3 regions of the Pseudomaricurvus sp. ABR4_320 genome follow, and region 3 is predicted to be linked to each of the others. Evidence: predicted binding sites of a transcription regulator. Region 3 holds the regulator's gene; each other region holds the start of a gene.
What was found. The regulator FNR, encoded in region 3, switches genes on or off when oxygen is low (the NO sensors DNR and NnrR bind a similar motif). The targets are predictions, from matches to a motif close to TTGATNNNNATCAA.

Region 1 (9,919 bases), on a different contig from region 3:
CGGCGCTCGGCACCGGCCAGACTGAGTTCGCACAGATACTGGCTCGAGGTTTTGCCTTTGGGGACCAGTTCTTCCGGGTAGTCGTGGCGCAGTTCTTCTAAAGAGAACTGGCAGAGTTCGGCAATGTTCAGGCTTTCTTGCAGCAGTTCTTCCGGGTAGATATTACGTAGGGTGTCTAATGGGCGTAGATGACGTTCGCCATTGCAAAAGCGCAATTGCCCCAGTTGTTGTATCGGCATTTTATGGCGTACCGCAGTGAGCACATCTTGCAGTTGCTGGCGCTCAGGGCCATGCATGTGTACGTCGTTACAGGCCACCATGGAAATGTCGTGATCTTTGGCCAGGGTATAGCAGTGTTGGTAGTGACGGCTGTCTTGCCCGGTTTGCAGCAGTTCCACACCAATCCAGAGTCGCTGGCGAAAGTAGCTTTTTAATAGGGCAGCTTGCTGTTGATGTTGGTTTAGGTCGCTATTGTCCCCAATGGTTTGGGGCAACCAGATGGCCAGGCAATGGCGTGTGCCAAATTGCAGATCGCTGAGTTCCACCCGATATTCCCCTTTGGGGCTACGGCGCCGGGCTTTGGTAATCAGCAGGGAGATTTCACCATAGGCTTGGCGATTGCTCGCCAGTAACACCAGATGATAGCGGGGGGCAGGGGGCGCCTCGGCGATGGGTGGTGTTTTCTTACGGCGACCGCGAGTGGGTTTTTCTGGCGTGTTAGGTCTCTCGACGGGTGCATCGATAACGAGTTCTGTGCCGATAATCAGCTTAATACCCAGTTCCCTTGCGGCGACATGGGCTTTGACGATACCCGCCAGGGAGCATTCATCGGTTAGGGCAATGGCGTCATAGCCGTGGAAAAAGGCTTGGGCGACCAGTTCTTCCGGGCGTGAGGCGCCACGGAGAAAGGAGAAATTACTAAGGCAGTGGAGTTCGGCAAAGGACACGGGGATTACCATAAATACTGTATATAAAAACAGTATAGTGGTATGGTGAAGCTTCGCCAAGGGAGATGAGGTTATGGTTGGGAATACGGAGGGTGGTTGGAGCCATAGAATTGAGGGTAAACCCATTGTCGAATATTGCTAATATTCAACAATGGGGTTGGGGTTTTAAGTATTCTGGAAATATTGGGGCAAGCCAGGCCGTGGTCGCTCTCCCGATGGAGAAGAGACCTTGAGTTTACGTCTGAAAAGTTGGAGTCATTGTTGAAGTGAGTGGGGAGAGGGTGAGCCAGTGGGCGGTTTATATGCTGGCCTGTGCAGATGACACCCTATATACAGGAATTACCACGGATGTTTCCCGACGTGTGGAGGAGCACAATGCGGGTAGACTTGGGGCTCGCTACACTCGGGTCAGGCGTCCGGTGCGATTGGTGTATGAGGAGCCGGTGGCTGATCGCTCGACGGCTGCCAAGCGGGAGGCGGCGATCAAACGTCTAAGTCGCACGGAAAAGAAGGCGTTGTGCCAGCTTTGGCAAGCTAAGGCATCGTCGGGGAAGGTTGGCCAATAATAGTGTGTTCTGTCTGTTATAGCGGGTCTTAAAGTATCAGAACCCGCCATCGTTTGCGTGATTTCATCATTAGTGGCGGTGGTCTCGCCCTCGCGCTCACCTCCGAGAGAATTCATCTCAATCAAGGTTGGAAAACCATCAGCAACCGGTCCTCTGTCGGTCAGCGGCCATATTAATACAAATGCGCATAGGGCGGTTCCACTGTGTGGTGCCCAGGTGCCGCATATTGGTCTATTCCATCAGTCTCTGCAGTTACTTCAAAAGCCTCTCGTTAACGCGAAGCTGGGCCTGCTCCGCCTGAAAGGTATCTTGTGGCTGGGTGTTATTTGTATCAATTGTCGCAAGAGTTTTGGCGTCCAATAACGATTCGTTATTGTAAATGTAAAAAAGAGTCATTATCATTTGCGAAATTCATTTTGGATGTCCGTTCATAGGGCCTTCATGGTCTGGTGGACTCGGGTTGAAAAAATAGAGATGTGGAGCTCTGATAATCTTGATGAAAAAACAGATGATTGTGAACAGTATGCCCGCCATGGCCTTGATCATGGCGTCCGATTTTGCGTCTGCTCAGTCCGATGATAGAAGAGATAAGCTAGAAGAAATTATTGTAACGGCGACGGGCTTTGAGCAAAAAATCCCCGATGCCCCTGCGAGTATTTCCGTTATATCTCACGATCAGATTATGTCACGCCCACATATCAACCTGCTTGATATGCTCAAGTACGAGGAGGGTATCGACGTCGGGACGACCAGAGACAAAACCGGCCAGGGTTCGGTGAGTATGCGTGGACTGACCGGCGAATACACGCTGTATCTGATTGATGGAAAGCGGCAAAACAACCACGGTGATATTTACCCTAATAATTTTGGTGGTAATGCTTTCGGGCACATGCCTCCTGCAGAGGCGATCGAGCGAGTGGAGGTAATCCGGGGGCCAGCGTCCACTCTGTATGGTGCCGATGCTCTGGGTGGCGTTATCAACGTCATCACGAAAAAAGTGACTGATAGCTGGTATGGCACGGTTACCATGAGTGGAACCGTTCAGGAAAATCCTGACTTTGGCGACGATTTGCAGGGCGAATTCTCCGTCGCCGGGCCTTTGATTCCGAATACGCTGGCGCTCGGGTTGCGCGGTAGCTACTACGAAAGCGATCCTTCTTCTCCGGAATTGGCTCCGGCAACTGACCCCAATGGCGACGTGCATTACCGGAGCGTCGGTTTCGGCGGTGGCGGACGGACCGTTGACAGTGAATCTACCTCTTACGGTCTCACGCTGACCTTCACACCGAATGAAAATCACACCCTGCGTTTTGATTATGATGAATCCAGCCAGGTCTATGACAACACGCCCTTTGTCAATCCGGAAACCGGCGAGCTCAGTTATCCTCTCGGAACCAAGGACAATATTGAAGCGTTATGGCAGGACCGGGGCGGGGTGGTCAACCCGCGTGCGGGTTACGCAGCGGATCAGGAGTTTACCCGTGAGTGGTGGTCCATCAGTCATCAGGCTCAGTGGGGATTCGGCACCAGCCAAATTTCGCTCGCCTATGTTGATACCAGTAACGAAGGACGAACTCTGCCTCTGTCCGTAGAAGAGCGCCTGTTGTTACAGAACATGTACGACGGAGTAGGAAGTTACGCGGGCCTGTCTGAAGATGAGCGTCGGGCTATTGCAGAAGACACGTTTTTGCCGCGCCCCAACAGACCGCTGGAAAGCCGACAGTATACGCTTGATGCGCGCCTGGATATTCCCTTTGAGGCCGCCGGTCAGCACCAGTTTGTGGTCGGTGCGCAGGTTATTGATGGGGAGTTGGAAGATGGCGTCTTTGGGCTTGAGAGCAACAATGCCGGCGGTGTTCAGGATCAGGAAATGTACTCTCTGTTCGTGGAGAACAGCTGGACGCCGGTCGATCCTTTCACGCTGACAGCAGGCGTTCGTTACGACGAACATGATGTTTTCGGCAGTCAGGTGTCGCCCAGGCTGTACGGCGTTTATCGTTTGAGTGATTTCTGGACTCTGAAGGGCGGTGTTAGTACGGGTTACAAAACACCCAAGACCACAGATCTGTATGACGGCATCACCGGTTTTGGTGGCCAGGGCACGTCCCCCTTCGCGGGCAACCCGGATCTACAGCCGGAGACCAGTGTCAACACAGAAATTGCGCTCTATTGGGAGAGCCCTGAAGGCCATAACTTTAATATCACCTACTTTGATACGGAATTCGAAGATAAGATCGCCAGTGGCGATACGGTTAATAGCTGTGAAGTGACCGGCGGTGTGCGCCCCTGTGTCAATCTCGGTGCCTACGACAGTCTGGGTTACAGCACCTATTCGCAACGCATCAATATTGATGAGGTCACGATTCAGGGTGTTGAAGTCGCAGGTCGATATTTTCTGTCGAATCAGTGGGTGCTGAACGCGAATTACACCTGGACGGACAGCGAGCAGAAGAGTGGACCGGAAGAGGGGTTACCACTGACCAATACCGCAGAGAATATGTTTAATGCGAGCATAGACTGGCTGCCTTTGGACAGTCTCAGCTTCACGCTTGAGGCCGAAGCAAGGTCGGACCGTTATCGCGGTTGGGATAGTGTTCTGGAAAAAACCCTCTACTACAAAAACTATACCTTGTGGAATCTGGGCGCCCGATTCGAGTTAAATGATCATGTCACCTTCTTTGGTCGGGTAAATAATCTTCTCGATGAGGACTTCACGACCTACGCAACAGACTATGTGGATCTGAATGGCGATGGCGTTTATACCTCCTGTTCCGGTCGTGGTTGTGACAGTGAAGTTGTCTTCACGGATGACTACAACATTTTCGCGGCCAGCCGGAATTTCTGGCTCAGCTTGCAGGTCAGCTTTTAAGTCGGTTGAGCGTTGACCGAGGAGCTTCAGGCTGCTTACAACAGATGTTGAAAAGACGGCCTGAAGCGAGCGACCAAAAGAATCTCAACAGCCTCTAACATAAACCGGCGCGACCTTGTTCGCGCCGCGTTCGTTTATCCGCGGGAATACCGTAGGCTTGTACAGTCTTCACGCTGATGTGACTACAAGTCCTTGTCTTTATAACTCTTTTTACTTTTTTTTGGTGGCTGCAGAGGGTGGCCATCTATGAGCCGTTGGTGCGCCTCAATACATTCAATGCGTTTATTACCAGAGCGGGAAAGGCTCCTGTAAGCCATTCGGTTTCTGACAGGGTCTTAGGGGCTTAAGCTCGAACACCCGGCGCTAAAAGACTGGCGGTTCTATCTTGGTGCTTTTGCTGCGGATCTATTTTAGGTGTCGCTGGGAATTGACACACATCAATCAAGTGTTTAAAGTTTCAGAAATTATTGAAAGTTCAGAAGGGTTAGTTGATGGAGCTCAGTGCGTCTGTTCAATCCTTTGTTATGCATTTCGGCGAAATGGGTTCGCGGTGGGGGTTTAACCGCACCGTTGGTCAGTTGTTCGCTCTGATCGTGATCAGTGAAGAACCTCTGTGTGCCGAAGATTTGGTGTCTGCGCTCAGCATTTCCCGCGGTAACGTCAGTATGGGGCTGAAGGAATTGCAGTCCTGGCGATTGGTGAAAACCCTGCATAAACCCGGGGATCGCAAAGACTATTACCAGGCATCCGGCGATATCTGGCATTTGGGAACAACCGTTGTGGAAGAGCGCCGCAAACGGGAGCTGGACCCAACGCTTTCTCTGCTGCGAGATCAGTTGATGGAAACGCCGGATTCCAGTGCTGCGGTGTATTCCCAGCAGAAGATGCAGGAAATCCACGATTTATTAGAGCTGGTCTCCACTTGGACCAGCGAGCTGCAATCCATGAATCCCGATAATCTGCGTACCTTGATGAAACTTGGTGCCAGTGTGGGGAAGGTTCTTGATGCCAAGGGGCGACTGTTAAAAAAATCATCGTGATTTTTCCCTGACATCATTCTGAGTCGCCCTTGGGCGGTTCATATTTTTTATCGACATTTCGTTGCGTTTATTGGTGCCATAACAATAACGGGGGGTCTTTGGTGGGCGCGAGACCTTGAGCGGCACGCATTCTTCCGAGGTTCGTTATGTTAGAAACCGTTGATTTATCGCGAATTCAATTCGCGGCCAATATCAGTTTTCATATCTTATTTCCTTCCATCACCATCGGCCTGGCCTGGTTCCTGTTTTATTTTAAGTTGCGATTCAACATGTCTGGCGATGAGTTGTGGATGCGCGCTTATCGCTTCTGGATCAAAATTTTTGCTCTGACCTTTGCCGTGGGCGTGGTCAGCGGCATCACCATGTCGTTTCAGTTTGGAACTAACTGGCCGGGCTTTATGGCGACGGTGGGGAATATTGCCGGGCCGCTATTGGGGTACGAGGTGCTAACGGCCTTCTTTCTTGAGGCGACCTTTCTCGGGGTCATGTTGTTTGGCTTTCATCGCGTGCCCAATTGGTTGCATACCCTGGCGACCTTTATTGTGGCGGCAGGCACCAGTTTATCGGCGTTTTGGATTATCGCGTTGAATTCCTGGATGCAAACCCCCGCAGGTTTTGAGATGCGCGACGGTGTAGCCTTTCCAGTGGATTGGTTGGCCATCATCTTTAACCCGTCAATGCCGTATCGCTTTATGCATATGCTGTTGGCGTCCTTCTTGACGGCTTCTTTTTTGATCGCAGGAATTTCTGCCTACCGTATTCTAAAAGGCGATTCTAAGCGGGCACCAAAGCTGGCGTTAAAAACAGCTCTGGTGGTGGCGGCAGTATTGGTGCCTTTGCAGATTTTTGTCGGTGATATGCACGGCTTGAATACCTTTCATCATCAGCCGCAAAAAGTGGCCGCGATGGAAGGCGTGTGGGAAACCGAGAAAGGTGCGCCCCTGCTCTTGTTTGCCATTCCCGACCAAGAAGAGAGAACCAATCATTTTGAAATTCCCGTTCCCTATCTGGCGAGTTTGATTTTAACCCACGATATCGATGGCGAAATCCGTGGGCTGAATGAATTTGTGGGCGAGCATCCGAAAGTGGCACCGGTATTTTTTGGCTTTCGCATTATGGTGGGCATGGGCGTCTGCATGCTGTTGTTTGCCTGGGCGGGAGCCTTTTATGTGGCGAAACGTAAAACCATGCCGAAACGCTATTTACAGGGGTTGGTTGCGTTTACTTTTTCCGGTTGGATCGCCACCCTGGCCGGTTGGTATGTAACGGAAATCGGACGCCAGCCTTATTTGGTAACCGGCATTTTAAAAACCAGTGAAGCCGCAACAACAATTCCTGCGTCTAACGTCGGTCTGACCCTGTGCCTTTACTTGGCGCTTTATGTGGTGGTGTTAACGGCTTACATACACACGGTTTTTCATATGGCGCGCCGCTCGGTTGAGGTTGAAGAGCTGGAGACCTACGCCAGACCGCCCAATGATATCAATGAACACTATGCGCAAGGTGAGGTGAGAGTTTAACGATGGATGCCTATTTGCCAGAAATATTTTTAGGGTTGCTGGGGCTGAGTGTTTTTATCTATGCGGTGTTGGATGGTTTCGATCTCGGTGTCGGCATCTTGCTGCCAATGAAAGAGCACGACCTCGACGTCCGCAATCAATACATCGCCTCCATCGGGCCCTTTTGGGATGCGAACGAAACCTGGTTAGTCCTCGCCATTGGGTTGTTATTTATCGCTTTTCCGGAAGCACACAACATTGTTTTGCGAGAGCTCTATTTGCCTGCGACCTTTATGTTGATGGGTATTATTTTGCGCGGTATCGCCTTTGATTTTCGGGCGAAGGCAATCACCACGCATCGCTTGTTGTGGGACCGGGTCTTTAAGGTAGGGTCCATTGTGACGACCTTGATGCAGGGCTATATGCTGGGGCGTTATGTGCTGGGCTTTGCCGATGGACCTGCCGCGCAATTATTTGCGCTGTTGAGTGCGCTCTGTGTTACCGGTGCCTATGCCTTTATCGGTGGCGCTTGGCTGGTGATGAAGACTGAGGGGGCGTTGCAGATACGTGCCGCTAAGGCATCGCGTTACGCCGCCTGGGCGGCGGCTCTGGGGATTGTCTGCGTCTCGGTGGTCAATCCATTTATCAGCAGTGATATTGCCGAGCGTTGGTTGAGCTTTCCCGAAGTGATTCTACTGTTGCCAGTGCCGGTCGTGACGGCCGCACTTTTTATCCTGGTCGATCGCTATCTGCACCATATGCCACACCAGAATGATTTTGGCTGCTGGATTCCTTTTGTTAGCGCCGTTACCGTGTTTTTCCTGGCATTTGTTGGATTGGCCTATAGCTTTTTCCCCGACATTGTGCCGGGACAACTGACGGTCTATGACGCGGCCAGTGCACCAGAATCGTTGATGTTTATTTTGGTTGGTGCGCTGGTGGTGGTGCCTGTTATTTTGCTGTACACGTTTTTCTCCTATCGAGTCTTCTGGGGAAAAGTGGGCGAGCTGCGATATTACTGATCATTTTTGACGTGCCGCTTATTGTGCGCACAAAGGAGAGGTACATATCAGCATCCCGCTGAAAATAGCAGGATGCTTGTTTGCTCGAAGTGATATTGGGGTTACGGGTAAGATCCGTCTTTAGGTGGCCTTGGTGGGGCGTCATTAAAAAAGCCCATTTCTCGCTCGCCATCGCGGGGTCGACCATCGTGTGGTCCTCCCGGAGGCCCGCCGCGTCCCCGTCGAGGTGGCTCACCAAGTAAGGTAACCTGTTGGTCTAAGGTGATGTCTTCGTAGAGTTTACCATCCAACAGCAGTTGATAGCTGTCGCCTTGAATCAGATCTGCACTAGAAAGCGTTGCCGCCTGAAATTTACCGACGGAGGTGCGCTCCAAAAGTGTCTCGCCTTCAAGGGTTTGCAGTGTCACTTTGGTGCCTTCTGGGTAGATATCCGGGAAAAACACTTGCAGACAGGGTTGGCCGGATTCGGCGCTGGGCACGCTCAACATGCCTGAGCCACCCAGAGCGATCAGTGTGCCGCCAGAAACAGTAAAATCGCCGTTCATATCCAGGGCGCTGTCGCCTCGTCCGAGAGGGCCGCTCACTGTAACGACACCTCCGCTCATCAATGCATTCCCGTTGGAATCCAGGCCATCACCGCCAGCCACCACGTCCAGGCTGCCGCCGTGGATGGTCAATAATCCCCCTTCCAGTACGTCGTGTCCGCCGCCACCTCCGCGGCGTTCTCCAAAGCCGAAAAATGGGGGCGGTTCCTGCTTTGCGCCACCTTCGGTTTTTTCTGAAATATTGATGCCGTCGTCTCGGGCGCGAACGGTAATGTCGCCACCGTAGATATCAATCTTCTTTGCTTCTATCCCTTCATAAACATCGATCAGGGTAATGTGTCCACTGATAATATCGATCGCGTTTGCGGCGCGTATGCCATCGTCACCACCGTTCACATCGATATCGGTTTCTTCGATGGTAATGACGCCGCGCAATTTGCCGTTTTTGGTTTCGGTATTGTCGGATTTAATCGAGTCGCCTTTGGCGCGAATAACCAGTGTTGACCCGCGCAGTGCAACACTGTCTTTGCCCCGTATACCATCGTCAACCGCGGTAATATCGATGTTGGCGTTCTCAATGTTTAAATCGTCTTTGCTGACGATTCCGTCGTTGTTGCGCCCCTGAATATGCATTTTGGCGTTGGGGGCACCGATGATTTTCAAATCCGACTTGGAATAAATAACCGAGGTTTGTTTTTCATCCGTGGCGCCGGGTTTGAAATCTGCGGAATCTGCCAGGGAGATCTCTGCGCCCGGGGTAAAAAGGATATCGACGTCACCCGCTTGCCGAATAAATATAGGAGCACCTTGGCTGTAAGAGAGATCCAGATCAGACAGCTCCAACTCTACCGGGGCGTCACCGGTATCGACAATCAGCTGGGCATTTTCACTATGGCCAGAGATGATATAGCGGCCTCCATGGGTGATGGTTGCGGTATGCCCGCTGATCTCTATCCCGTTACCGGCGCTTATCTCTGCGCCAAACGTGAGGTGTGAGGTCTCAGCCACAGCCAGTGAGCTGGTGACGGGGGCAAGAATCATGGCGCTGAGCAGAGTCTTCCTGAAATAACGTAAACGCATTGTGGCTTCCTATTCCGTAAATTCGCCGCTGCTCGAGAGCAGGGTACAGGTTTGCAGGCCGGGAATTGCGCGCAGTTGTTGTAGCAGTGCTTCACTCTTCCCCGGTTTGATTTTGACTTCGGTCACTTTTTCGATTTGATCGCCCTTTATCATGTCTGAGCGAACGCAAAAATGGCTGATGCTGGTTTTATCCTGTAGCACCGACAGGATGCGTGTATAGGTTTCGCTGGTATCGTATTTCAGAATCAACATATAGGCGGGTTCAATGCTAAACGAGCGTGAGAACACCAGAAGCACCGCAGCGATAAACACGCTGACAATGATGCTGAGTTGATAGTATTCGACACCGTT
Region 2 (9,919 bases), on a different contig from region 3:
CATAATGATTGCCTAACACCGGCAGTAGGATTTTATTCGGCCATCGCTCTTCGGTATTTTCCCAGTCGACATCAAAATAGGTGGCGTAGAGGCTGGCGGCTCCGTTTTCCAGGACATCCCACCACCAGGGGTTGCTGTGGGTTTCTATGGCCATGTGGTTAGGGACGATATCAATGATATGTCCCAACTCCGCAGCTCGTAGGGCCTCGCAAAAGCGCGCGTGCGCCGTGTCACCACCTAATTCATCGTTGACCCGAGTCGGGTCGACGACATCGTAACCGTGAGTGCTACCATCCGCCGCCTGGAGATAGGGTGACGTATAGATATGGCTGACCCCCAGATCTCTTAGGTAATCAATGATGGCTATCGCATCGGCAAAGGTAAACTCGCTATGAAGCTGCAGGCGGTAGGTGGCGCGAAGCTCACGCGCCATGGCGCAACACCACCAGGCTGTGACTGCTGACGGTCAATTGTTCGCCAGGCTCCAGCGATTTCGGCTCACTGAGAAAGCCGATGTCGGTATCCAATTCCAGCAGCCAATGTTCTCCCCATTTGGCGGGTGGCAGAGTGAAATTAAGGGGTTCTACGTAGGCGTTAAAAATAACGTAGAAGTTATCATCAGTAACGGGTTCCCCGCGGGGATTCGGATTGGGAATGGATGCCCCGTTCAGGTAAACACCAATCGATTTTGCCCAGCCGGTGCCCCAATCGGCTTCACCCATTTGTTCGCCATCATTGGTAAACCAAGCAATATCCGATACTTCTTCGCCGTGAATGGGGCGGCCGTGAAACCATCCGCGACGACGGAAGACAGGATGAGAGCGGCGATAGTCGATTAATGTGCTGCAGAAATTGAGCAGTTCGCTGTCGGCTTCTTCCCAGTTAAACCAGGAAATGTCGTTATCCTGGCAATAGGCGTTGTTGTTGCCTTGCTGCGAACGACCGAATTCATCGCCACCCAGTAGCATGGGAACGCCCTGCGATAGCATCAGCGTGGATAGAAAGTTCCTTTGTTGCCGGAGTCGGAAATTGTTGATTTCCTCCGAGTCGGTCGGCCCTTCGGCACCGCAATTCCAGGAGCGATTATGGCTCTCACCGTCGTTATTATCCTCACCGTTCGCGCTGTTGTGTTTTTCGTTGTAAGACACTAAATCCCGTAAGGTAAAGCCATCGTGTGCCGTAATGAAATTAACACTGGCAAACGGCAGGCGCGAGTTTTTTTCGTAGAGATCGGAGCTGCCGGTAAAGCGCGAGGCAAATTCGCCCATGGTTTGGTCTTCACCGCGCCAGAAGTCGCGCACACAGTCACGATATTTGCCATTCCACTCTGTCCAGACCGGGGGAAAGTTCCCCACCTGGTAACCGCCTTCGCCCACATCCCAGGGCTCGGCGATTAGCTTAACCTGACTGATGACAGGATCCTGCTGAATGAGATCGAAAAACGCAGACAATTTATCGACGTCGTGCAGTTCCCGGGCTAGGGTGGCGGCCAAATCAAAACGGAACCCGTCCACGTGCATTTCCAGAATCCAATAGCGTAGAGAATCCATGATCAACTGTAGAACATGGGGATTGCGCATATTCAAACTGTTGCCCGTACCCGTGTAGTCCATGTAGTACTGACGATCATCGGTGAGCCGATAATAGTAGGCGTTGTCGATGCCTTTGAAACTCAGCATTGGCCCCAGGTGGTTGCCCTCGGCTGTGTGGTTGTAGACCACGTCCAGAATCACTTCGATACCAGCCTGGTGTAGCGCTTTGACCAGACCTTTGAATTCAGCAACGACAGCACCCGGGCGTTGGTCCGAGGCGTATTCGCTGTGGGGCGCAAAATAACCGATGGAGTTGTAGCCCCAATAATTGCGCAAGTCTTTGTCGACCAGATGTTTATCGTGAATAAAATGGTGGATCGGCATAAGTTCGACGGCAGTAATTCCCAAGTTCTTTAGGTAATCAATAGAACTCGGATGGGCAAGCCCGGCATAGGTCCCACGAATTTCTTCTGGAACATCTGGGTTCTGAGCGGAAAAACCTTTGACATGAGCTTCATAAATGACTGTTTCGTGCCAGGGGATTTGCAGGCGGCGATCGCCGCTCCAGTCAAAATGAGGTTGGTGCACGACCGAGCGAGGAATGTAAGGTGCACTGTCCACCTCACTTTTGCTCAGCGGGCCTTCAGCAAACTGATAGGGAAATAGGGCTTCGTGCCATTTCACCTGACCGTTTACGGCTTTGGCGTAGGGATCCATCAAAAGCTTGTTTGGGTTACAGCGGTTTCCCTGTTGCGGGTTCCAGGGGCCGTGGACCCGGAATCCATAACTTTGTCCGGGCTCGATACCGGGAAAATAACCATGCCAGCAAAATCCGGTGACTTCCGGAAGTTCTATGCGCGTTTCTGTGCCTTCGTCGTTGTAGAGACACAGCTCAACAGATTCTGCGGTTTCTGAAAACAACGAAAAATTCGTACCGGAACCGTCAAAACTGGCTCCAAGTGGGTAGGGATTCCCTGGCCATACTTTCATGATACTTCCCAATCCTGTGATGCAATAATGAGAGTGAGCGGCATCGAACGATGTTTGCTCGGTAAGGGTATCGCGGTGGAGATGTTACTTCTGGGCTCCTGTACTTTAATCTAGGGGAGCGGGTGTTTGCCTGTCATCCATCGTTTTCAAAGGTCTGGAATAAGCGGTATACCGCGGATAGGGCGCCACCATGCTGTAGTTATTAATCGCCAGCAAAAAGCGCGCCCAGCCGAAATGTCATAAGGCTAAGTCGTGCTGAATTTGGACGCGTTGATTGTACGGCACAGTATTGCCAGGCTGTGTTGCAAATTGACGTATTTTGACGTCCTGGCGAGGATGCGGATGACAATGTGATTTTGAAAAGTGTTCTGCGTGCCAAAGGGAAGGCGAGTTGGTTTGGAACGACCACAAGGGAGCCAGAAATTGAAGGGGGCGTTTGTTAAATTTACAGCGGCTGCTGGCAAATCATGCAAGGATTCTGATTAGGGGGGATTTCACTAGTTGGTGAGAGCTGGGGGGGGGATGACGAATAGTACGGGAAAATTGGTGGAGCCTAGCGGGATCGAACCGCTGACCTCAACACTGCCAGTGTTGCGCTCTCCCAGCTGAGCTAAGGCCCCATAGTGTCGGAAACCGGTGGAATACAAGGCTAGTAATGTGATTTCACTTAGCGTTGCAGGGCGGTCCCTAACGAAGAGGTGCGCATTCTATCACTCAGGATCCGACTGTCAACTGTTGTCGATGATCATTGCTTCGACGCTACTAATGGCTGCTGACAAACTTAATATAGGTGATCCCCGGTGCCAAAACCAAACGCCAGGCCAGTTCAACGTCTTCAGAATAGTCTTTGTCAAAAGATTGCAGCGCTTCCATCAGGCTGTCTTCCCACTGGTCAAACAGATAAAGGGGAACTGCATGCCCCCGGGAGCCGTGAACTTTGCCAAGATGTTGGAGTTGTTGGGTGAGTTTGCGGGTGGTATAAAATTCAACCAACGTTTCTAGGGAGTCGTGCAGCATTGTTTTCTGTGCACTCATATTGGTGTTGGCGAACAACCGGGCAACGTCGTCGGACTTGGTGAAAAATATCCGATAGAACTCACCAATAAAGTCAGCGTTATAGCTTGAGTTACCGACTGCGCGCAAAAAACTGTCACGAAAAACCTGTTCGTAGTCAATCACTGTTTCGCCCCCCTTTCGAACCAGTGGCTGACAATTTAGCATGGTTGATCAGAAATGTGTTGTTCTGGAGCAACAAGTCGCGCTATACAGTTTTTCATAGCGCAAAACTGAAGTGCATCCTGAGGGGCAGATCGCCGGCCATTGGCCGGTGCTGGCGATTGTGAATTGAATAATGCTGTTTTTACCCCATATAGTAGATACACGAGTTAGTGGGAGATTCTTCTCCCTTTTCGGGTCGAAGCTTAGCGTCCGGATACAATTTGAAGCAGAGAGAAAGACCTATGGCAACCATCGAAATTCAACGCACTCATTCCATGGAACTGAACGAGGTCAGGGATGCGGCACAGAAATTGGTGGATCGTCTGGAGAAAGAGCATGGGGTCACCTATGCCTGGAATGATGATACGGTAGATTTTAAATGTGCACCCAAGGGGATTTCCGGCCGCTTGGCGGTAGATCCTCAAAAGCTCGACCTGAAGATTAAACTTGGGATGTTGGCCTCAATGTTCGAGGGACCACTGCGTCGGGAGATCGATTCCTACCTCGATAAACATATTTCCTAAAGGGGGATGTATGGCGGATTCTGAAGCAAAGTCTGAAAGCCCGGCGTCGTCAGGGGTTGAGAATCCGCCCGCTAAGTTTGATAGCGCTCATGGTGTCGACGACGAAAAAGACGCCGCTAAGTCGACGGGATCGGTACTGAAGGCGGAAAGCCATGATCAACCAGGGGAAAATCTGTTTGCGACCCTGTTTGGTGGCGTTTCGGAGCTGTCATCCCAGGCGGTGAAATTCGCCGCCAGAAAAACTCGCGATACAACTTTTCGTGTGTTCAAAAATACACCTGAACAGCTTGAGCTGCTCGGTAAGGCGGGGCGGTCGTTGCGCGATTTGCGTGAGGTCGCGGGCGTCAGTTTGGACGATGTTTCAAAAGCGATCGACCTGCACGATCCGGATTTACTGCGCAGTGTGGAAGAGGGCAAGGCCGCCTTGCCGTTTGAGGTGCTGCTGAGGTTGTCCTCGTTTTATGCGCGCAATGATCCTGTGCCTTTTGTGATGAAATATGCCAGGGTTTACAGTCCCCGGGTATGGAAAATGTTGCAAGCGGTTGGTGTTGATCGAATCATGCTGCAAGCCGAGCGCGAATTACAGTTTTTACAGATTTATCGCTCTCGAGATGCCGCTCGTAAACTTTCCGATGAAGGCTTTAATGAGGTGTTGGCGTTTACCCGCAAAGCCTTTGAGATGTCTCTTCACTTCGCCAGTGAGCAGGAGCAGAAAGTCAGCGAGGCAAAGCGGGCGGCCGACGAGGCGATGTCTGGCTCGAAGGGCGATGCCGCAGCTGCAGCTGAGACGACCGGCAAGCGGGCTCAGGAGCAGCGCCGTACCGGCACTGAGGAGTAGTTTTGTTCGGGAGTGGTTAGATCTCCTAACGTGTAGGGACGACTTGCACCTATCGTCATTGTGGGATCACTATGATCCCAAACAAGAAAAATTTACGTATTTACAGACACTTGTGGTCAGCGAAGAGGATGACATCTCGCGCTGATCGTCGTGGTTAATGGGAGGAACTATGAAACTGAATGTCGCAGTATTGGGTGGCGGGAGCTGGGGTACAACGGTGGCGTCTCTGGTGAGCCGCAATACCGAGACCACTCTCTGGGCTCGCAATATTGAGACTGTGGAAGAAATTAACCACAAGCACTCAAACGAACGCTACCTACCTGGCGCAAAATTACACCAGCGTCTCAAAGCAACAACGGACCTGGAAGGCTTGGTGGCGAACTGCGATGTTCTCATCATGGGAATTCCGTCTCAGTCTTTCCGCAAGGTTTTGGAGCAAGTTCAGCCACATATTCGTCCCTGGGTTCCTGTGGTCAGCTTGACCAAGGGGCTAGAATTAAGCACTCGAAAGCGCATGACAGAGGTCATTGTCGACGTTCTACCTGGGCATCCTGCGGGGGTGTTAAGCGGTCCCAATCTGGCGCGAGAAGTGATGGCTGGATACGCCGCAGCCAGTGTTATTGCAATGGAAGATCCCATTGTCGTGCAGGAGCTACAAAATATCTTTAATAGCGGCTTGTTCCGTGTTTATACCAACAATGACGTCATCGGCTGCGAGTTGGGTGGCGTGCTCAAAAACATCATTGCGTTGGCGACGGGAATGGGTGACGGCCAGGGGGCGGGAGAAAATACCCGTTCAGCGCTCATCAGTCGGGGACTTGCTGAGATTACCCAGCTGGGCGTTGCCATGGGTGGTCAGGCTCAAACATTCGCTGGACTTGCCGGCGTTGGCGATCTGGTGGCCACGTGTACCAGTGAGCAGTCTCGAAATCGCCATGTTGGATTCCATCTCGGGCAGGGGAAAACCATTGATGAGATCGTCAATCAGATGCACATGGTAGCCGAAGGTGTGAAAAGCGCGCCGACGGTGATGGAATTGGCGGACCAGTACGGCATCGAAATGCCCATCTCTCGCAAAGTTTTCGATGTGATTCAGGGCAACAGCACCGCCGCCATGGCGTACAAAGGCTTGCTGCGAGCTGATATTGGTGCAGAGTTCGAATAGCCGTTAGATCTCTCTGGATCTGGCGACGCTTTTCCAGCAAGCCCGGCTTTATTCTGGGTTGCTTTCACCGCTATTGGGCATTTCTTTACCGGGTGCTGCGGCTGTTGGTTTCTTGGTGGCAGCCGCGCGCTTACGCGGTGTTTTTGGTTTGGGCTCCGTTTTCGATTGTGCCGCCTGGGCAGACAACTCGTCGATTTTCTCATTGAGCGTGCGCAATTGTTCGCGTGAAATCACGGCTGGGACAAAGGCATCAACACGCTTGCGGATGGTTTCGAGGCGGTGATGTATCGAGTCGCTCAGTTTATCCAGCGGAATAGAGTCACTTTTCAGTTTGCCGAGAGGAATATCCTTCGTTAGGGATTGCAGTTTTTCGGCGCTGGCGCTGAGTTTTTCCTTCTGTGCACTGAGTGCCGCATTGGTTTTTTCGACAGCGGCCTGCTGTGTTTCAGAGAGGATTTTCTGAGTCTGGCTTTCCAGCTCTTCCCCTCGGGCAACCAGCTTTTCGAAGAAGCCTCGAGTCTCTGCATTGACTTTTTCGTAGCCGTTTTGCAAGTTATCAAAACTCTGGCCATAGGCCCCTAAACCAGCCAGCCAAATTTTACGGCTGATTTCTTCTGTTTTTTCGTAGGCTTTTTTAATATCTTTCATAAAACGGCTTCAACATCTCTTTACGATAAAAACACAACCCGTGTTCAGAATAGGGCGGCAACCCCGTTGGCGCGGAAGAAAACATCAATCTACGATGATTTCCTATAACATTTGTGCGCGCACCATCTGGTGATGGCTTCGAATTCACCTTGATGGTTAGGGATATTAGCGACAAATTCTAGAATATGCATACTAGGAGGCTCTGAATAGTTTACTGCGTTGTATTCGCTGCGTTAAAAATGACGTCCAAATTCTCATTAGTTTTCAGTGACCCCCGCGGAATACAGTCATTTTTGCCTTTCGTTTACCGCCAAGTACCCCATTGTTCAGAGCCAGCCCGGAGCAGTAAATCAGGGAGTTGGATGAAAACCAAAGAGAGAATACTGCAGGTCAGCCTGAGGCTTTTCAACGAGCTTGGCATAGCCAATCTGGCGGCGATTGACGTCGCCAACGAAATGGAAATCAGTCCTGGAAATCTGTACTACCACTATAAAGGTAAAGGGGAAATCCTGGTCAGTCTTCTGGAGCGTTATGAAGATGCCTTGCAGAAGGGTTTTTTGATACCGTTAGTGCAATCTGAAGCGGGTAGCGAAGACAGTTGGCTGAACTTTTACGCACTCGCTGAGTTGATGTACCAGTATCGGTTTTTGTTCCGCAGTCTGACGGATATACGTGAACAGTTTCCGGAAATTCATGGTTCGATTAACCGGATTTTGTTGGCCAAAATCAAGCTGGTTACCTTGTTGTTGGCATCGATTGCTACGTCTCAGGCAGAGCCTTCTCCTGATGAGCGAGAACAGCCGCCGCTGGATGTGGCCCTCATTCTTCTCCTCAACTGGTTTAATTATCGAGAAATGGCGGCGGCAACAGAAAGCCCGGGTTTGCTGATACAGGGATTAATGGTGCGCTTTGAGGGGCTTTTAAGACCCTATTGCAGCCCTGACATGCAGGGCTTTATGCGACTTAGCAATGAAAATTATTATCCGTAGAGGCGATGCATCAGTCGTCGGATTGACTGCCTAGGGTTGCTTTGAAGGTTTCCAGGGCGGTAGCGCGCGCTTCACGATAGTCGATAATGGGTTGTGGATAATCCAATTTCCGACGTTGTTCGCTGGTGGGGGTGTGTATCTGCTTGTCGGAGAGGGATTCCAGCTCAGGCAGAAAACGGCGTATAAATTTCCCTTCTGCATCGTATTTTTTGGATTGAGATTCCGGATTGAAAATTCGAAACCAGGGTTGCGCATCACAACCGGTCGATGCGCTCCACTGCCAACCGCCGTTGTTGGAGGCGAAATCACCATCGATCAGATGGTTCATAAAAAACGACTCACCTTGATGCCAATCGAGAAACAACAGCTTCGTGTAGAAACTCGCCGTCACCATACGTAACCGATTGTGCATCCAGCCGGTTTGCAACAGCTGCCGCATGGCGGCATCGACAATAGGGAAACCGGTTCGACCTTCCTCCCAGGCGCGCTGATGATGACGGTTGTTAGACCAGGGAATCGCTTTGGTTTCCAGTCGAAAAGGTTGTTCTCGGCAGAGCCGAGGAAAATGAACCATCAAGTAACGATAAAATTCGCGCCAGGCAACTTCACGAATCCAAGGATCCTGCCGCCATTCGTTGCCGTTTTCTCTGGCTTGTTGTGCCGCTGCCTGAGCACACTGACGAGCGCTGATCGCGCCGACGGTAAGGTAGGGAGACAGCAAGCTGGTTCCTTTAATACCGGGATAGTCGCGGGCATCAAGGTAGGTGTTGGCGCGATGCTCTGCGAAATCTTTTAGAGATTTTTGCGCCGCTTTCTCGGTTGCAGGCCAGATATCGTCGCGAAAGTCTCCGGATCCAGGCAATGTCAGTGTGGATTCTTCATCGACGTCAGACCAGTGATCGGGAGCGGCTCTTGGCACCGGCAGGGGATTCAATACATCGTCTTGCAGCTGCGTTAACCATTGACGGTACCAGGGAGTGAACACCTTAAAAGGGGTGTCTTGTTGCGTCAGAAGAGTTTCTGGTACGACCAATAAATCTGCCTGATGCCGGCTCACATCAATGTGTTGTTTCTTGAGTAGGTCAGTAACGGCCTTGTCTCGAGCCTGTTCATTGACGGGTACTTCTTGATTCCAGTAAACCCTCTGCAAGTCCCAGTTGAGGCAGTAGTTTTTTAGGGTTTCAGGCACATCGGCAAAGTGGTGACATTCAAGCAGATCGAGAGGGACATGCTTTTTGGCAAGTCGTTGTTTTAAATCTGCCAATAAACCTGACTGCAATCCTATTTTCGCCGGAGAGTCGCCGTGTTCCTGCCACTGGTCGGGGCAGGCGACATAGACTGCTCGGCAGGGCTCCTTGCGACTCATGGCGGAATGAAAAGCTGGGTTATCCGCCAGGCGTAAATCGTTTCTAAACCATATTAAATTCACAGGCGATTTCTCAGTCCGAGGTCATCGGGGTAGGGCTCCCAGTAGCGTTGAGCGCGCACATAATGGCTGCCTTCACGTTCGATGTAGTGGCGCAACAGTGTTAGTGGAGTAATCAGTGGAATCTGACCAATACGATAGCGATGAATGATGTCAACGATGTTCTGGCGGGCGGCGCCGTCAACAGAGTGTTTCAGAAACCCCAACAGGTGCATCAGCACATTGGTGTGGCCGCTGCGTTTTGCGGGTTTCGCCATGGCTTGCACCAAGGCGCTTTGATAGTACTCGAGTACCTCGTCAATCGGTGTTCGACTGGCATCGGCCAAATAGCGGCCCAGTTCCCGGTAAATCGGTTGGCTGTGGGCGAGCAGGACAAATTTATAGCTGCTGTGGAAGGCGAGAAGATTACCGTAGGTCGGTTCGGCACGTACTTCGTTGCGGAAATGGTGATGCGCATAGACTCGAAGGACGAAGTTTTCACACAGGGCAGGGTCGTGTAAGCGACCTTCTTCTTCCAGGGGCATAAGCGGGTAGCGTTCCTGCAGGGCTTTGGCAAACAAACCAGAACCTTTGTCTTTGTGAGGATAGC
Region 3 (9,919 bases):
TTTCAATTCAGCTGCAGCCTAGAGACATTAAACGCGGACCGCTTGGCCTTGTTTCGCGGCCTGGGTTTTAATCACCTACGCCTGCAGTTACCCAGCAGCATCTACAGCAACAAACTCATCGATCGCAGTTTGGCTATGATTGCGGATTTTCGTTTTGACAGCTGGTCCCTACTCTCCTGGCAGCCATCGCCAGATATCCATAGACTTTTACCGAAACTAGAGGACTCTCGTGCGGGACTACCAACAGCGATCCATTGGCGTTGTTTGCCACATACAAACGCCGGCCGCGAACTCTTTGACACATTGTTAAAGCTTGCAGAAGACTACCAATATCTGTTGTTGGGCAACGATTGGCTAGTAAAATCGAAAAGCCGAACCGCCAACGCCTTTCACGAAAAAACGATACAGATGACACCGTTTGGCTACAACGGTTTGGGCGTTAACAGCATTCTGGCGTTTGGCCCGGGCGCCGAGAGTTTTGGACTGCATAACACGTGGCGCAACGCTTCGGTCTTTGCCAATTATCGCGACAGTGAGATTCCCAACCAGCCTTACACACGCCCCTCCCACACCCAACAATTGGCGATGGCGCGTGAATTAATGTGTTTTCATAAACTGGAGATTCCCCCTTATGGCACGGCTTTGGCAAAGTTACTAACCGCATGGCAATCTCAGACTTTGGTCGATAACACGCCGCTCTACAGCGAGCACGACAATCAGATTAAGCTTACGCAACAAGGCATTTTTTTATTGAGTGACCTGCTAAAGCCCATCTTATACCCCCAAACAGGGGACATTTTCTCTTTACCCGCTGTAGCCGGTATAGCAGAATAGTAATTGTCTTTAGCCTTTTTATTTGAAATCGATGGTATGACCTCCCGTATTGCGAGTGACTCTTCAGCCAATGGTGTCGGCAGCCGGTGCCATCACAATCCAACTGTATCCTGTGGTGACTGTCGCCTGAACGCGATTTGCCTCCCCATCAGTCTCCATGTTGACGATATCGATCGACTCGATCAGATCATTCAGCGTGGACGTCCTCTGCAGAAAGGAGAGCATTTGTATCGAGCCAACCAGCCATTTCAATCCGTCTACGCAGTGAGATCCGGAACCATCAAAACGGTCAGCGTCACTAACGATGGCCAAGAGCAGGTAACGGGGTTTTTTCTGCCTGGTGAAGTGGTGGGCATGGATGGTATCGCTACCAATCGCTACTCCAATTCTGCGGTCGCCTTAGAAACCTCGGCGATTTGCGAAATCCCCTTTTCTCGCCTGGAAGATTTGAGTCTGCAGCTACCCAACTTGCAGCGACATTTTTTTCAGCTCATGAGTAAGGAAATCAAATCTGACCAGCAGTTGATTACGCTACTGAGTAAGAACAGCGCAGAAGAGCGGGTAGCGTCATTATTGTTGAGTATTTCGACACGCAACCACAACCGACATTTATCAGCAACGTCGTTTCGACTGCCAATGTCTCGTGCGGATATTGGAAATTATCTGGGCTTAACAATAGAAACTGTCAGCCGCGTATTTAGCCGTTTTCAGAAAAATGGCATTTTAAGTGTCGACAAAAAGGAAATCGGTATCACAGACATGGCGGCCTTAAAACAAATCGCCAATGTCGAAGATCCCTGCACTTAGCGTCTTTTTATTATCTTATCATCGGCATTAAGTGGTCACGCTATTACGGATCACCTAATGCCTTACAGAGAGCCTGCCACGAGCAGGCTAACTGATTTCTCTTAGAACTTGTAGCCGACGGACAATGTGTAGACAAATGGATCTACATCAACGTCGGCCTTTATTTTACTACCGCCATCAAAAGAGATTTCGGCCTCAGTGCTGATATCAATCCAGCGTACTGACGCATTAACCAACCACTTTTCATCCAGCAGCCAATCAACCCCGGCCTGCAGAGCAATACCAAACGAGTCTTCCAACTCGATATCACCGCCCGTTAAACCTAAGCCGGCCAAAGCTCCTGCAGCGCTGTTATCCAAATTTTCTTCATAAATAAAGGTATAGTTCAAACCGACGCCAACGTAGGGTTGAAAACCACCCATATCATTTAGGTGGTACACCGCGCTTACCGTCGGTGGCAAATGGGTAAAATCTGCAATGTCACCAACGCCGGCCAACCCACCATTAAGAACGGCAGTGTGCTTAAACGGTGTTGCAGCCAGCACTTCTACGCCAAGATTGGGTGTCAGGAAGTATTCCAATGTCAGCCCCAGTTGGGTATCGCTGTCCAAACCAATCGTTGTTGGTGCCCCTCCTATAGTCACTGTTGTACCATCAAGCGCAATATTGTCGCTATCTTCACGAGGATCAACGGTTGCAGCACCTACGCGGAGGACAATGTCTCCCGCTTCAAAGCTCATCGCCGGTACCGCCACGCACAGTGCCGACACAGCAGCCACCAGCTTTAACGGGGAAAATAATGATCTCATAGTAAGGCTCTCTCTGTATGAAGTCGTCTCATTGTCGGAGTATAGTAGACAATAGAAATTGCGCAGGATCCTTGATCTGGATTAACGATTTTTCCCCAACCAACCTTCAAGTGTTCGACACCTAGTTGCCAGTTGCGCCAGATCAACAGCATCCTTCCATATAAAACGAGAGACATTTATGACCGACATTAGCCGACTGACACGTCTGTTTTCTTTAATTGATGAAAAAAACAACGAAGACCCAAACCGAATTACGGTAGATCAGGAATCTATACCCGCCGCCTACCTTTACGGCGTTCGCATGACCGAAGTACAGCATGCTTTCGCCCCGGATGCAGATGAGTTGTTACAGATCGCCTGCCGAGCCCAGCACATTCAGCGCTGGCAAATTCCACGCAGCGACTTTCCAATGGACAAAGCCGGATACAAACGCTGGCGAACTCGCCTTGCGCAATTCCACGCTGAGTTAACATCGCAATTGATGCAAACTTGCGATTACACGGAAGAAGAACAACAGAGGGTCAGTGATTTACTGCAAAAGAAAGGCATTAAACGAGATACCGGCACACAGACCTTGGAGGATGTCGCCTGCCTCGTTTTTTTATCACACTATTTTGAGGAATTTGCCGCCAGACACGACGACGAGAAAGTCATCGACATCGTCAAAAAGACTTGGCCTAAGATGTCAGAAGAAGGTCACGCCGTTGCACTTCAATTGACGCTTCCCCCCAATCTGGCAGAACTGGTCGGCAGAGCACTTTCCTGAGGGAAGGTTGCCCCCAAGCATCCCATAGGCAAAACGGCATTGAGTTTAATACCCGCCCACCAACTAGACGCTGAGGCTTAATCCGCTCTAAGGATCGGCATTCACGCTTATTTTTTCAAACGCAGCGTGTTGCGCTTTGGTCTATTTGGAGGAGCTGTATAAGTGGTGGTCGGCTTGCGATTTCCATCCGAGGAGCGGTTACGACTACGAGCCGCTTTGACCATCGCTTCCATGCCCGTTCTTACCAGGCGAACTTTATCGATATTGCTCAGATTGGGAGGGAATTTTCCCGGGTGAACGGCATTTGGATCTTTGGGATCCCCTTCAACCTGAAGTTGAAATCCACAGACATGGGTGGCAGTTCGTTTACTCAGATCAACGGTCCAGGCAGTAAAATCCATTATGATGCATCTACGGTAAAATGACTCGGCGGGTAAATAAGGACTGCTGACACATGACCGGCTCAGCAATACATAAATTTACATTTGTGGAGTTATTAGACCATATAATTTGCGCCAAACGAAGCCCCGGCAACTAATTATTCACGTCAATTTTAAAAGAATTTTCCCCGAAACAAACTAAAGCTTGTAAATGGTCGCTCCGCCTGTCGACGGCTAGCCCTTTGGCTTCTGTCGAGCCGGTGCTGGCGCACCAATATGTTGCGTATTACGGGCTTGAGCCAGTCTTACCTGCTTCTGTCGCTCAGTAAAACGCTGTTTTTGCTCGTCCGACAAGATATCGTGACAACGGGGGCAGCTGACCCCTTCAACGTAATACTCAGACTTTTTATCATCTTCTGAAATCGGAAAGCGGCAGCCGTGACAAAGATCGTAGTCTCCGGGTTGCAGATCATGGTCCACAGTAACACGGTTATCGAAAACAAAGCAGTCACCCTGCCAAAAGCTCTCTGTCGACGGGACTTTTTCCAGATAATTCAGGATGCCGCCTTTTAGATGGTATACCTCGTCAAAACCCTGCTCTTTCAGATAAGCCGTCGATTTTTCGCAACGGATACCGCCGGTACAAAACATGGCGACCTTCTTGTGACGCTCTGGCTGCAGGTTATCGGCGACGTATTGAGGAAACTCCCGAAAGCTCGACGTATTTGGATTGATCGCGCCCTTAAACGTACCTAACTCAACTTCATAGTCATTGCGGGTATCGATGAGCACAACGTCCGGATCGCTGATAAGCGCGTTCCATTCTTCGGGTTCCACATAGGTACCGACCACTTTGCGAGGATCAACGGAATCAACCCCCATCGTGACAATCTCTTTCTTTAACTTGATTTTGGTACGATAAAACGGAGCGACTTCATCAAAAGAAAACTTACAATCCAAATCGGCAAGGCGGGGATCACTGCGCAGATACTCTAATAAGGTATCGATATCCGCCCGACGACCACTGACAGTACCATTTATCCCTTCACGAGCCAGCAGCAGGGTTCCCTTGATGTCATGGTCCAAACAGAACGCCAGCAATGGCTCTCGCAAAGCCTCATAGTCGTTAAGTTCGACAAATTTATAGAGAGCGGCAACCGTTACACCATTCATTGCGTCCACCAGAGAGTCATTTCCGAAAGGGCGCGCATTTTATAGCAGTGTTCAACTTTTGCACAGGTACCGCAGTAGAATCTCGTAAAAGCACATTGCGCGCAACGGCTAACCTGTCGCTTTCGAGCCACCGAGACATTGCGGGGATGCCGGTGCCGACTCACGCTCTTGCCACTCTTGAGGCGTATACGTATGCAATGCCAGGGCATGTACGCCACCACTCATCTCCGCACTCAAACAGCGATAAACAGATTGATGCCGCTGAACCAGGCGCTTATCCGCGAAGGTATCACTGACCAATACCACGCGAAAATGGGACTCTGAGCCAGGCGGGACACTGTGCATATGACTCTCATTGGTAACATCAAGATGAACCGGCTGAAAATCACGGGTTAACTGATCGACGATAGCGTTTTGCACCTTCATATTCCCAACTCCTTAAAATCGATAGGGTATCGCTGTAGCCAATTGAAAGCAGTATCCTCCACCCCAACCTCACTGTCGACCGCTAAGCGCCGTATTGGCACGAATCTCGGCTTTCGCTAGCACGGGGATTTGCAGCTCGGACCTATATATAGACGCCCGACCACAGATCAACGATACGACGCCATAAAAAAGGGATGGCGCGCCAGATACTCTTTCTTGTATTCACGGATTTTTAGGCTAATATTTGAGGCACTCAATACATTATCGTCACCCCGTCATCCATTCGAAACGAGATCCGATACTGTTTTATGACAAGCACTAAGACCTTTATCAATCGACGCAAAGGGACAGATCGCCGCTACGATGAAGACCCCTGCCGCGACCTTCCCATCGATATGTACCACCGCAAGCGTCGTAAGACCACCGAACGCCGCTCGAACCGCACGCTCCTGGAAGACTACTACGCTTTCACATCGGAAGGTGACATTCCGGAAGAAGTGTCCGATGTTGATCCTAATCGCCTCGCTTGAGCGAGGCCCAGCGCCTTTCCTCCCCCTCCGTAGTCGCTGAAATAGAAATTCTCAAAGTGTCTTCGCATTAATTTTGCCCGCCAATGGGCTTTCGCGGATAATAAACCCGATTTGCAGGTCTACCAGACTCTCAATCGGCAAATAATTCTGCTACCATACGCGCCTTTTTCAGCACCTTACCCCCCGACGCTATGCTCAACTCTGACGCCCTCAATCAACTCAGCCAGTTGAAACAAACCATCCGCGCGGAAAAAAACCTCCATCCCGGAACCGTCCGAGGCAGCCAGGCCCGATTTGGCTTTGTCATCCTAGACGATGGTCGTCGCGCGTTTCTCCCGCCCAATGAAATGGCTCGTGTCTACCCAGGAGATCGGGTCGAAGTCAGCGTTGCTCAAAGCGAAAAAAGCTCGGACAGCAACCGGATCGACGCCCAGCTCGACAAGATGCTGGAATCTCCGTTAAAAGTAGTCGTAGGACAATACATCGTGCGGGGCAAAGGTCATTTTGTCGCGGTCAATATGCCGCAACTGCAGCGCTGGGTTTTCATTCCGCCAAACGGGCGCTCTAAAGCCAAACCCGGTGACTACATTCGCTGCCGGCTCACTCGCCACCCTTTCGAAGACGGTAAAGGGCAGGCAAAGGTCACAAGCATTCTGGGGAAACCCGACGACAGCCGTATTGTGCAACGCTTCATCGCGGAGAAATACAGCCTGCCAGGGCAATGGTCTGATAAAGAGTTACAGCAAGCTCGCCGCCTTGGCGACATGGCCGATGCCGACCTTTGGGGAACAGAGGCTCGTGAAGACGCCACCGCCCTTTCCTTTGTTACCATTGATTCCGAATCCACATTGGATATGGACGATGCACTTTTTGCATCAACGAATGAACAAGGCTGGGAGCTCTGTGTGGCAATTGCCGATCCCAGCTGCGCCATACAACTGCAAACACCTCTGGCAAAAGCCGCCAAATCACGGGGAAACAGCGTTTACCTGCCCGGTCAGATGATCCCCATGCTGCCTGAGGCTCTCAGTCAGGAGCGCTTTTCGCTGATGCCCGAACAGGATCGTCCAGCGCTTTTGTGCCGTATGCAGGTCACTCGCGATGGGCGTATTACAGGTCATAAATTTACCTTCTCCCGCATACGTTCTCGAGCCAAACTGAGCTATCAGGGAGTTTCAGAGTTTCTCTCCTCAGATAACACCACTGCTACGATGGACGGCGTCGATGAAGAGACCACAGCTTCCATTCGTGCTCTGGCAGACTGTACCGCAGCGCTACACCGCCAGCGCGCCGAAAACGCCCTGCTCATGGCAGACCAGGACGACTACCACTTCGTCGTTGACGCCAACGGCAAGCTGCAAAACATAAAACGCGCCAGCAAAACCCCGGCCCACAAAATCGTTGAAGAAGCCATGCTGGCGACCAACATCTGTGCCGGTGAGTTCTTTCAAAGTCACCCTCTATCCGGGGTATATTCGACTCACGCAGGCTTTCGCCAGGACCGCCTAAAACAAATTGAAGCGGTCATCACCAGCGATTTCCCTGCGCTGGCAGAACATGATGCCGCGACACCTGATGGCTATCGCGCGTTAATCCAGGCTTTACAAACTATCCCCGAAGCCAGCAGCCTCCTGGCGGCTCTGCGCTTGCAGCTGCAACCGGGTGTTTTGTCTCAAGAAGCGCTTCCCCATTTTGGACTTGGCATTCCCTGCTATGCCAACATCACCTCGCCGTTGCGACGCTTCAATGATTTTTACAATCATCTGCAACTGCGAGCCCTGCTGAATGGTGATACCCCGCAACCAGCCCCCGATCTGCCGGAGCTACAGCAAACCATTTCCACTGCGCGATCAGCATCTCGCGATACTGAACTCTGGTTAAGCCTTAATTATCTGCAAAACCTGAAAGGCAAACCCTTCGAAGGACGTGTCAGCCGGACATCGCCGCAGGGTATGCAAGTGCAACTGCTCGATTTTGGGGTCGTCGGTCAGGTCAAAGCGAACCCCAAAACTGCAAAGCAGGATGACCTGCGGCAACGTCTGACCATCGACGATCGACTCTACCAAATTGATGATCTGGTCACCGTGAAGATTTCTCAGGTTGATTCGGAAAAACAACAAATACACCTTCAGGTTGTTGCCAACCAGGAAGCACCAACTGCAGAAACTGAGCAGCCGGAAGCCTCCGCAGAAACAGCCCCTAACACGCAGGCATAACCTAATCTCCTTCCGCCAGGTGCAGAAGCCTTGTAGCGAACGGCAACTGCGCCTAAACTAGCCCGCGAACCTAGGGGGTGGTCACAGTCGCCTTAATGCCGACTCCGACCTGAGACACATATCCACAGTGAACCCCTTGAACCTGATCCGGACAATACCGGCGTAGGAATAGGCCAGGCTCACTGTTTCGCCTTTGCGACGCACCGCCACTCCTCTATTAAACGCGTTATTCCGGGTCTCTGATCGTTGGAGGCCTTATATGTATTCCCCCAAAATTCTAGCGGCAGCATCTCTGGTAGCTGTCGGCAACGCAAGCTTCGCTCTGGCAGACCCAGACACCACAGACAGCAGCGAATTACTTCCTGAAGTACGGGTAACCGCCGATTTCCGCAGCGCGAAACTCGTCGACCTTCCGGGCAGCATCAGTGTCATTGATGCCACAACCATCCAGGAACGCAGCGCCCATCACCTGGAAGAAATTCTCAATAGCGCACCAAATGTCAATTACAGCAGCGGCGCTTCCCGGGCTCGTTTCTACCAGATTCGAGGTATCGGAGAGCGCAGCCAGTTTGTCGAACCCATCAATCCATCCGTGGGTGTCGTCATCGACAATATTGATTTTACCGGTCTGGGAACCGGCAGCACTCTGTTTGACGTCGACCAAGTAGAAGTCCTGCGAGGTCCGCAGGGAACACGGTTTGGCACGAATGCGATGGCCGGCATGATCAACCTGAAAAGTGCTGACCCGACGTCAGACTATCACGGCAAATTGGAAACCAGTGTATCCAGCTATGATGGCTGGTCCTTAGGCGCAGTGACGAGCGGCCCACTGGCGGAAAATCTTAACTACCGCCTGGCAGTCCAAAAAACCGTCAGTGACGGCTACATCGAAAATGACTTTCTCAATCGTGATGACACCAACGACATTGACGAAAGTACCGCCCGAGGAAAGCTTGATTGGGCCGTGACAGAGCACTGGCAAATTGCAGTGACGGGGATTTACGTCGATGTCGACAATGGCTACGACGCCTTTTCACTGGATAACAACCGTCACACTCTCTCTGACGAACCGGGCAGCGACCGGCAAAAGACTCGAGCCCTTGGCATTGATTCACTCTGGGATGGAAATGAGCAATTTTCCACTCGAGTATTACTCAGTGGCAGTGACAGTGACCTGGAATACAGTTACGACGAAGACTGGGCCTATTCTGATATCTGCCTCGGACTCGCCTGTGAAGGCTCGGAGTATTCCAGCTTTGACCAATATCTAAGAGATCGCCGTGATCACAGCGCTGAGATCCGACTGGTTTCCAAAGAAACCGGCAGGCTTTTTAACGATTCTACCGATTGGGTTTTCGGCGTCTACGCACACTCCCAGGACGAAGATCTACACCGCAATTACACCTATCTTGATGTCCCCTTTCTAAGCCGGTACGACACAGAGAGGTGGAGCCTTTATGGCCAATTCGAAAGCGCGCTAACAGATCGGCTTACGCTTATTTCCGGCTTGCGTTATGAGCGCTACCAAGCTGACTACCAGGACAGTGTCGGCGTTGCGTTTGATCTGGATGAGGATCTATGGGGTGGGCGGCTCTCCTTGGAATATTTACTCAGTGAATCCACCATGATCTACGGATTGCTTTCGCGGGGCTTTAAGGCCGGCGGTGTCAACAGCAATCCGTACCTGCCGGATACCCGTCGAGATTTCAGTACAGAAACGCTGATCAACTATGAAGTGGGCAGCAAATCGAGCTTTTTGGATCAGAAATTGGAAACGCAAGTCTCCATTTTCTATCAGCAACGCGACGACATGCAGGTACGTCAATCCCTCGTCCTCCCCATAGACGGTGACGACTGCCCCTGTCGCTTCATCGATTACAGTGGCAACGCGGCCGAGGGAAATAACTACGGATTGGAATTTTCTGCCCGCTGGCAAGTGTCACAGGTACTGACGCTGTCAGGTAATCTTGGCCTACTT

Region 1: the regulator FNR is predicted to act here: its motif matches at 4,810-4,823, upstream of ACXAFR_RS05770 (GbsR/MarR family transcriptional regulator).
Region 2: the regulator FNR is predicted to act here: its motif matches at 3,761-3,774, upstream of ACXAFR_RS15395 (globin).

The regions. Positions count from the first base shown of each region.
Region 1 is NZ_JBSWVF010000002.1:589,455-599,373, forward strand. It holds gene ACXAFR_RS05755 (error-prone DNA polymerase) at 1-959, opposite strand, end outside; gene ACXAFR_RS05760 (GIY-YIG nuclease family protein) at 1,229-1,513, shown strand; gene ACXAFR_RS05765 (TonB-dependent receptor domain-containing protein) at 2,022-4,382, shown strand; gene ACXAFR_RS05770 (GbsR/MarR family transcriptional regulator) at 4,874-5,422, shown strand; gene ACXAFR_RS05775 (cytochrome ubiquinol oxidase subunit I) at 5,569-6,942, shown strand; gene ACXAFR_RS05780 (cytochrome d ubiquinol oxidase subunit II) at 6,945-7,943, shown strand; gene ACXAFR_RS05785 (carbohydrate-binding domain-containing protein) at 8,045-9,568, opposite strand; gene ACXAFR_RS05790 (DUF4956 domain-containing protein) at 9,578-9,919, opposite strand, start outside.
Region 2 is NZ_JBSWVF010000007.1:40,722-50,640, forward strand. It holds gene treY (malto-oligosyltrehalose synthase) at 1-433, opposite strand, end outside; gene glgX (glycogen debranching protein GlgX) at 423-2,522, opposite strand; tRNA gene ACXAFR_RS15390 (tRNA-Ala) at 3,067-3,142, opposite strand; gene ACXAFR_RS15395 (globin) at 3,285-3,701, opposite strand; gene ACXAFR_RS15400 (polyhydroxyalkanoic acid system family protein) at 3,983-4,264, shown strand; gene ACXAFR_RS15405 (hypothetical protein) at 4,275-5,102, shown strand; gene ACXAFR_RS15410 (NAD(P)H-dependent glycerol-3-phosphate dehydrogenase) at 5,272-6,267, shown strand; gene ACXAFR_RS15415 (phasin family protein) at 6,316-6,915, opposite strand; gene ACXAFR_RS15420 (TetR/AcrR family transcriptional regulator) at 7,278-7,904, shown strand; gene ACXAFR_RS15425 (cryptochrome/photolyase family protein) at 7,915-9,333, opposite strand; gene ACXAFR_RS15430 (YbgA family protein) at 9,330-9,919, opposite strand, start outside.
Region 3 is NZ_JBSWVF010000004.1:132,260-142,178, reverse strand. It holds gene ACXAFR_RS09675 (hypothetical protein) at 1-834, shown strand, start outside; gene fnr (fumarate/nitrate reduction transcriptional regulator Fnr) at 871-1,641, shown strand; gene ACXAFR_RS09665 (OmpW/AlkL family protein) at 1,743-2,450, opposite strand; gene ACXAFR_RS09660 (DUF4202 domain-containing protein) at 2,629-3,216, shown strand; gene ACXAFR_RS09655 (hypothetical protein) at 3,324-3,617, opposite strand; gene trhO (oxygen-dependent tRNA uridine(34) hydroxylase TrhO) at 3,831-4,769, opposite strand; gene ACXAFR_RS09645 (BolA family protein) at 4,878-5,195, opposite strand; gene ACXAFR_RS09640 (hypothetical protein) at 5,504-5,725, shown strand; gene ACXAFR_RS09635 (VacB/RNase II family 3'-5' exoribonuclease) at 5,917-7,941, shown strand; TPP riboswitch at 8,005-8,127, shown strand; gene ACXAFR_RS09630 (TonB-dependent receptor) at 8,201-9,919, shown strand, end outside.